2 regions of the Methylocystis sp. S23 genome follow, and region 2 is predicted to be linked to the other one. Evidence: predicted binding sites of a transcription regulator. Region 2 holds the regulator's gene; the other holds the start of a gene.

Region 1 (4,208 bases), 870 kb from region 2:
GGCGGTTTGCAGAATGGCGTAATCCGCCGCGAGGCCCGAGGCCAGAACCAGCGGGACGATGGTGAGGCCCATCACGACGGCGACGCCGCCCTTCTCGTTTTTCGCGAAACGCGCAATCTTGGAGGTCTGACGCATGATACGCTCTCAAGCACAGGTGGTGACGAAGGAATCGCCGCCGGCGACCGAATAGGAAAGATTATTGACGTAGCGCGGCTGCAGATAGCTCGAGCGCTTGATGGTGAGCGGGCCGAAGATCTTCTGCGCGAAGAGCGGCTGATAGGCGAAGGTGAGATCGACCACGATGACGGCGTTGGGGCCGTAGACGTCGGTCGGCAGGGTCGTCTTGCTCGGCGCCGTATTGTCGGGCACGGGCGTCAGCGCCGTGTTGCAGGGGCGCCGATCCGACCCGCCGCTCCAGGCGACCTTCGCCTGATAGACGCAGGCGGCGACGCAGCCGGGGACGGTCGGCGTGAAACCTACCGCGCTCATGCCGATCTTGACCATATTGTTCCAGCTCTGGCCCAGCCGCGCGCCGTCCTGCAGCGCGCGCGGGAACAGGACCATCACGGAGTCCTGGGCGTATTTCATGTCGACGGGCTCGACCTTCTGCGATTGCGACAGCATCTGCGCCACGGCGTTCGCGGTCATTTCGAGCTGCCGCGTCGCCCAGGCGTAGCGGTCGAGCTCGATGAAGCCGAGCAGCATCAGGCCGAGCAAGGGAAAGGCGAGGCCGAATTCGACGGCGGCGAAACCCTGTTTCTCGCGAAGAAGATTCTTGCTCATCTCACGTCGTTCCTTGGTTTCAGCAGCCGGCATAGGCGGCCGGGAAGGGCTCGTTCTTGAAGGTCGCGGTCGATACGACGATGCGGGACTTGCGGCCCTTGTAGATCGCCTGGTTCGGGAAGAGCGCGGCGGTCGTGAGGATCGGCGTCGGATAAGCGGCGCGGATCACCACATATTTCTTGGCCCCGCCGATGCAGTAGGCGTTCAGCGCATTGTCCAGCGCCGGCGGCTTGAGGCCGCTTTTGTCGGCCTTGACGTAATTGGCGTAGGGCGTCGTCGCGGGCGCCGCGCCGCCAACCGGCGCGTCGAAAGTCTGCACATCCACATAGAGGTCGTCGCAGCTCATGACCGCCGGCAGTTTCGGGCACATGACGTTTGCGCGGAACTGATTGGCGTTGAGAGGCTTTCCGCCGATCGACTGGTTCTGCGCATAGCCGGTCATGATCGCGCGGGCGGTCTGCTGCACGACGGCGTCGAGCCGCGACTGCGCGAAATTGCCGTAGCTATATTCGAGGATCGCCAGGATCAGCAGCAGGAAGGGGAGCGCGATGAGGCCGAATTCGACCGCCGCGAAGCCGCGGGCGTCGTGAACGAAATCAGCGCGATTTTCCGCTTTCGCGGGGATGTCCCGTGAAGAGGATTCGTTAACGCGTTCGATCATTTTTCGTTCTCGCTCAATGGCGGGAAGCGCGGTCGATCGCCGCGCGCCCCCTGAAATTCCAGGCGGTTCCGCTTTCTTGAGCGCCGCCTCTGACGCGCGAGAGTGTTAGCGTTTCCTTAACGAATCCTTGTCCCGATCTTCGAATGTTTTAGACAATTGCAACTAGTTTTGATCGATCTGGGCTTAACGTTAAATTCACCGGTAGGAGATGCTCGGAATCCTTGGGGATTGAGGCGCGCTTGGGAGCGCTTCATTCGCGGGCGAGAATCCGAGAGGCCGCCGGGCCGACGCCCTTTCGTATGATACGGCCCCCGCATCGCTTTGCGACGACGCTCGCGCGCCCGTCATTGCGAGCCGAAGGCGAAGCAAACCAGAACGCCGCCCGGACGAAGCTTCTGGATTGCTTCGTCGCTTCGCTTCTCGCAATGAGGGGGCGCGCGGAATGAGTCGAACGGAGCCGGTACGACAAGGCGAAAGCGCCGGCCGCTTGCGCGGCGGCGTTGCGGCCGGCGACCCGGCGGATTAGAACGGAATGTCGTCGTCCAGCTGGTCGGAAAGGCGGCCGCCGGCGGAGGCCGGGGCGGGGCGGCGCTCGGCGGGCGCGCGCTCCATGGGCGAGGAGCGGCCGAAGGAGCCGCCGCCGCCCTGATAGCCGCCGCCCTCGAAATCGCCCTCGCCGCGGCCGCCGCCCTTGCTGTCGAGCAGCGTCATCTCGCCCCGGAAGCGCGGAACCACGACTTCCGTGACTTTGCGCTGATTGCCGTCCTTGTCCGTATATTCGCGGGTCTGGAGCTGGCCCTCGATATAGATCTTGGCGCCCTTGCGGCAGTATTGCTCCGCGATCTTTCCGAGCGCCTCATTGAAGATCTGGATATTGTGCCACTCGGTGCGGTCCTTGCGCTCGCCGGTGTTCTTGTCGCGCCAGGACTCCGTCGTCGCGAGCGAGAAGGAGACGACGCGGTCGCCCGACGGAAAGGTCCGCACTTCCGGATCGCGGCCCAGATTGCCGACCAGAATGACCTTGTTGACGCTACCCGCCATGTCTCTCTCCAATTGATTGCGCAGGGCACTCTAACGCCATCCCGCCCGCCGCCGACGTTCTGGAAGGGCTTGTCCACAGATGATGCAAGCGCGGCCGGGCTTATGTTCTTTTTTTGTTCTAGCATCCGGCCCGGCCCGGCGCAAGGCCCGTCATGCCGGGCGGTCGCGCCATCTACCGGTTCCGGCTAATTCGCTCGCGCGCCGTCATTGCGAGGAGCGTCGGCGACGAAGCAATCCAGGAGCCGTGACGACGCTCTGGATTGCTTCGCCTTCGGCTCGCATGACGGCGGGAGCGTCATAGGAAGCAATCAAGCGGAAACCGTATCAGAGGGGCGTAAAAGGCTATGGCGCGGCGAAGTCGCCACTCCGATGAATGCGAAACGGCTAAACCTCCCCGCCGCCCGTCCCCGAGAGCTCTGCTTTCAGCTTCTCCCGGTCCAGCTCTCCCTCCCACGCCGAAACGACGATCGTCGCCACGCCATTGCCGATGAAATTGGTCAGCGCGCGGCACTCGCTCATGAATTTGTCGATGCCGAGCACGAAGGACATGCCCGGCGCCAGCGCCGGATCGACGGCGGTGAGCGTCGCGGCCAGCGTGACGAAGCCGGCGCCCGAGACGCCGCTCGCGCCTTTGGAGGTGAGCATCGCCACGACGAGGATCGTCGCCTGATGGGTGAAATCCAGCTCCGAGCCCATGGCGCGGGCGATGAAGAGCGTCGTCAGCGTCATATAGATATTCGTGCCGTCGAGATTGAAGCTGTAGCCCGTGGGCACGACGAGGCCGACGACGGATTTCGAGCAGCCGAGGCGCTGGAGCTTCTCCATCAAAGCGGGCAGGGCGCTTTCGGATGACGAGGTGCCAAGCACGATCAGCAGCTCGTCCTTCAGAAAAGCCAGGAAGCGGAAGATATTGAAACCAACCGCCGCCGCGATGGCCCCGAGCACGATCGCGACGAAAAGGGCCGAGGTGAGATAGAAGGCGCCGATGAGGCCGCCCAGCGACAGGAGCGCCGCCGAGCCATATTTGCCGACCGTGTAGGCCATGGCCCCGAAGGCGCCGATGGGCGCGGCCCTCATCACAATGCCGATGAGGGCGAACATGGCGTGGCCGGCCTCCTCGACCCATTGCCGCATCGGCCGTCCCCGCTCGCCGAGCGACAGCAGCGCGAAGCCGAAAAGCAGGGAGAACAGGAGCACCTGCAGAATGTCGCCCTTGGCGAAGGCGCCGACGGCGCTGTCGGGGATGATGTCGAGCAGGAAATCCACGCCGCCGCGCCGCGCCGCGGCCTCCGTATATTTGGCGATGGCCGCCGCGTCCGCCGTGCCGGCGAAATCGCCGCCGGGCTTCAATATATTGCCGACGAGGAGGCCGATGGCGAGCGCGAAGGTGGAGACGATCTCGAAGTAAATGAGCGCCTTGACGCCGACGCGCCCGACCTTCTTGGCGTCCTCTATATGGGCGACGCCCGAGACCACCGTGCAGAAGATGATCGGCGCAATCGCCATTTTGATGAGCTTCACGAAGCCGTCGCCCAGCGCCTTCACCCAATCGGCGGCGGCGAGATGCGGCGCGAGAAAGCCGAAGAGCGCGCCGAGCGCGATGGCGACGAGGACCTGAACGTAGAGCAACTGGTGAATCGGTTTCTTCATGCCGGCCTCTGGCGGGAGACAAGGCAGAGCTTACGCAGCCGGCGGCGGCGGCGTCCATCCCCCCGCAGGGGAG
Region 2 (4,208 bases):
GGTCTTGAAGCCGGTCGCGGCCATCGCCGCTCTCGCCGGGCTTTCTCTCGCCTCTTGCCAGGATAGCGGCATTTCCCAGCGCTCGCTCGCGCCCGTGCCTCCCGAGACGCTCGCCAAGATGGCGCAGGTCGGCACGACCAAGGAGGCGCCGATGCTGATCCGCGCCTATAAGAAAGAGGCGGAGTTCGAAATCTGGAAGATGAACGGGGAGGGCAAATATGTCCACCTCAAGACCTTCCCCATGTGTCGCTGGTCCGGTCAGCTCGGGCCCAAGACGCGCGAAGGCGACCGACAGGTGCCCGAGGGCTTCTACGCCATCGCGCCGGCGCAGATGAACCCCAATTCCGCTTATTATCTCTCCTTCAATGTCGGCTATCCGAACCAGCTCGACCGCGCGCTCGGGCATACGGGCGGCACCATCATGGTCCATGGGGCCTGCTCCTCGGCCGGCTGCTTTTCCATGACCGACGCGCAGATCGCGGAGATCTACGCCATCGCCCGCTCGGCCTTCAACGGCGGCCAGCGCGCGATCCAGATGCAGTCCTATCCGTTCCGGATGACGGCGGAGAATCTCGCCAAGCACCGGCTCGACCCCAATATCGGCTTCTGGAAGAATCTGAAGGAAGGAAACGATCATTTCGAGGTGACGAAGGAGGAGCCGACGGTCGCTTTCTGCGGCCGCCGCTATGTCTTCAACGCCCAGGGCGCCGGCCATATGGACCCGCTCTCCGCCTGTCCGCCCCTCAAGCACGATCCGGACCTGATCGCGAGCGTCTCCGCCAAGGCGTCCAAGGACGAGGAAAAGGTCGCCGAGCTGGCCCAGAGCGTGAAGCCGGTGCGCGTCGTCTATCAGGACGGCGGCATGCATCCGAGCTTCCTTGCGCGCGTCGCCGAAGCGAGCCGCCCCGAGGCGCTGAGCGCGCCGATGGAAATCGCGCTCGAAGAGAAGCCCGTGAAAGCGGGCGCGAAGGCCACGCAGATCGCCGCCAAGTCGCCCATCGTGACCATGGCCGCCGCCAAGGCCGCCGCGCAGTCCCGCGAGGCCGAGACGACGAGCGTCGCCCAATCCCTCGCGCCCGACGAGCGCCGCGAAATGTCTGCGCTGGCCTCGGACGACAGCCCGACGGCGTCGATCAAGAAAGCGCTCGGGACGAAGAAATAGCCGCGCGCGCAAAAGCCACATTTGGGCGCCGCCGCTTTCGGAAGGAAGGCGGCGGCGTTTCCTTATCGGGCGCTCGCAAAAGCCGCGCGCGGACGGCGCCGCGGAGCGGCTGCAATATATTTCGGCCGGGCACGCTATCCTTTCGGTCGAAAAGAATTTCGTCATCCAGGAATATATGCGGGCGACGCTCGGCAGCCGCCATGTCATCGAGCCGCATAATGTCAGCGCCTCCCGCCTCGAGCTGAAGCGGCCAGCGACGCCGCCGGACGCGCGCGGGCGCCGACCTGCCGCGATCATACAGCTTCTATTAACCCCACCCGCGATAAAGCTTGCGGAACGCACAGCGAACGCTTATAGATGTTCATGATTTGTTTGTAGCGGAGCGCGGTGTGGCCGGGGGCGGATCATGTTGACGAAGAAGCAGAGCGATCTGCTGCGTTTCATTCACGAAAGGCTCAAGGAATCAGGCGTTCCGCCGTCCTTCGACGAGATGAAGGACGCGCTCGACCTGCGTTCCAAATCCGGCATTCACCGTCTGATTCTCGCGCTCGAGGAGCGGGGCTTCATTCGCCGGCTGCCGAATCGCGCGCGGGCGCTGGAGGTGCTGCGCCTGCCGGAATCGGCGACGCCGCGCGGCGGCGGCGGTCCGCGCGGCGGCAAATTCGCGCCTTCGGTCATCCAGGGAAATCTCGGCCGCGTCCGGCCGCTGCATGAGCGCGGCGAGGAAGAGTCGAGCCAGCAGGTCGCGATTCCCGTCATGGGGCGGATCGCCGCCGGCACGCCCATCTCCGCCATCCAGACGCGCAGCCACACGATCAGCCTGCCGCCGGAGATGCTTTCCACGGGCGAGCATTTCGCTCTGGAGGTGCGCGGCGATTCGATGATCGAGGCGGGAATTCTCGACGGCGACACCGTCGTCATCAAGAAGCAGGATTACGCCGATACGGGCGATATCGTCGTGGCCCTGATCGAGGATGAGGAGGCGACGCTGAAGCGGCTGCGCAAGCGCGGCGCCTCGATTGCGCTCGAAGCGGCGAATCCCGCCTATGAGACCCGCATCTTCGGCCCCGACAAGGTGCGCATTCAGGGCAAGCTGGTGAGCCTTCTGCGGAAATATTGAGCGGGCGCAGGCTTCTGATGAATGGCGCGGCCGGGGCGGTCTTCGGCCTTAACGGGGCCGGCCGGCGCGGATTGCGGCGGCGATGGCCGCGACGCTCACTCCAATGGTTCGGACAGTTCGGCGCCTTCCGTTTCGTCCTCCTCCGGCGCCGGCGCGCGCTTCGCGTTGTGGATCGGCCGCGGCGACCAGGGACGGTCCTCGTTGACGCCCCGCGACGTCGTCCAGGCGACATTCCCGTCCTTCTCCAGCCGCAGCGAGACGGCGCCGGTCTCCGCGAGCTTGCGCCGATCGATGACGATCGGCGCGGCGCAGCCGTCCGGCGCGCGCAGCGGCGTGACGAGGATCGAAGCGCGCGCGCAATCTTCGAAAAGGGCCGCGCGGCTCGTGACGAGCGCGACGACGCGGCCGTCGGCTGCGCGGCCGACGCAGCCTGCGTCGTCGCATGAGACGCCGCCTTTGGCGTCCGCCGCCGCGCGGGCGTCGGCGTCGGCGCGCAGCCATTGTTCGGTCGCGAAGGCGCTCGGCTTCTTGCCGAGCAGCGTGAGTTCTCCGGAAGGCAGGCGCAGCGCGGCGGCGTCTCCCGTAGCCGGCACGGCGATGTCGAAGCCCGCGCCCTTCGTCGCGCCCATGAGGCCGATCAGCGCGAGCGGCAGCGCCGTCGCGCGCAGCGTCCAGGTCCGCCACAACGCCATGGAGAGCACGGCGAGGGCGAGAAACAGGATGGCCCAGGGCGCGAAGGCGCGCACGTGAAGGCTTGCGCCAGGCGCGGCGGCGATCAGCCCCGCGAGCCAGGTCACGAGATGGATGCCCATCTCGAGATAACGCCAGATGAAGCCGTCGAGCCCGAAGGGATAGAGCGCCGCGCCGATCAGCGCGCAGGGCACGGCGAAGAATTCGATGACGGCGAGGGTGAGCGGATTGCCGATCAGCACATAGGGGCTGATTTCGTGAAAGTCGTTCGCCATGAAGGCGGCGGTGGCGGAGGTCGCGCACAGCGTCGCCGCCAATGCGGCGCCCGGGCCGTGCAGCATGCGCTCAACAAGCTCCTCGCGCCATTCGGACATGCGGCTGGAGAGGCCGGGGGCGGACGCTTGCGCGCGGCTCCCCGAGAGATAGTCGCCGCGCCATTCATAGACCGCGATGAGCGCCGCGACCGCCGCGAAGGAAAGCTGGAAGCTCGCGCCGAGAATCGCCTCCGGCTCGAAGGCGATGACGAAGAAGGCCGCGAGCGCGAGATTGCGCATTGAGAGCGATGGCCGGTCGAACAGCGCGGCGGCGAGCATGATGACCGTCATGACCAGCGCGCGCTCCGTGCCGACGCGCGAGCCCGTGCCGATGTCATAGAGGACGGCGCCGACGATCGCGAGCGCCGCCGCCCATTTCCTGATGGGGTAGTTCAGGGCGAGCGTCTCCGACGTCGCCAGAAGCCGCCGGAAGCCGACGAAGAAGATGCCGGCGACGAGCGTCATCTGCATGCCGGAAATGGTGACGATGTGGAAAATGCCGGCGCGGCGGATGAGGTCTCTCGCGCTTTCGGAAAGATAATCGCGCTTGCCGGTCACCATGGCGGCGGCGATCGCGCCGGCGTCGCCGCCAATGGTTTTGTAGACGCGCGACGCGAGGGCGTTCCGCACGCGGTCGACGGCGGCGAAAAAACGCAGCGACAAAGGCGGCGGGTCCGGCGGGGGCATCGTTTCGACGCGCCCGAGCGCGTTGCCGACGCCGCCGAGCCTTGCAAAATAGGCGTCGCGCGCAAAATCATAGCCGCCAGGCAGCGCCGCGCGCGCCGGCGGCGTCAGCCGCGCCTTCAGGGCGATGAAATCCCCCGCCGCGAAGCCCGGCTCGCCGCGAGTCGTAAGCCGCACGCGCGCCGGCATGGCGCCGCCAGGCAGGCCTTCCGCGCTCGCCACCCGCAGGATGAAACGC

What was found. Region 2 encodes LexA, which represses DNA repair genes until DNA is damaged. Its sites were predicted from a motif close to TGTTCNNNNTGTGTTCNG; they were not measured.
Region 1: a site for LexA is predicted at 2,589-2,606, ahead of ssb (single-stranded DNA-binding protein). Genes of this name have one in related genera too.

The regions. Positions count from the first base shown of each region.
Region 1 is NZ_CM134185.1:3,696,262-3,700,469, reverse strand. It holds gene ACV7JP_RS18130 (pilus assembly protein TadG-related protein) at 1-135, opposite strand, end outside; gene ACV7JP_RS18125 (TadE/TadG family type IV pilus assembly protein) at 145-783, opposite strand; gene ACV7JP_RS18120 (TadE/TadG family type IV pilus assembly protein) at 803-1,444, opposite strand; gene ssb (single-stranded DNA-binding protein) at 1,967-2,485, opposite strand; gene dctA (C4-dicarboxylate transporter DctA) at 2,870-4,135, opposite strand.
Region 2 is NZ_CM134185.1:2,829,403-2,833,610, forward strand. It holds gene ACV7JP_RS13840 (L,D-transpeptidase family protein) at 1-1,162, shown strand, start outside; gene lexA (transcriptional repressor LexA) at 1,569-2,282, shown strand; gene ACV7JP_RS13850 (ComEC/Rec2 family competence protein) at 2,378-4,208, opposite strand, start outside.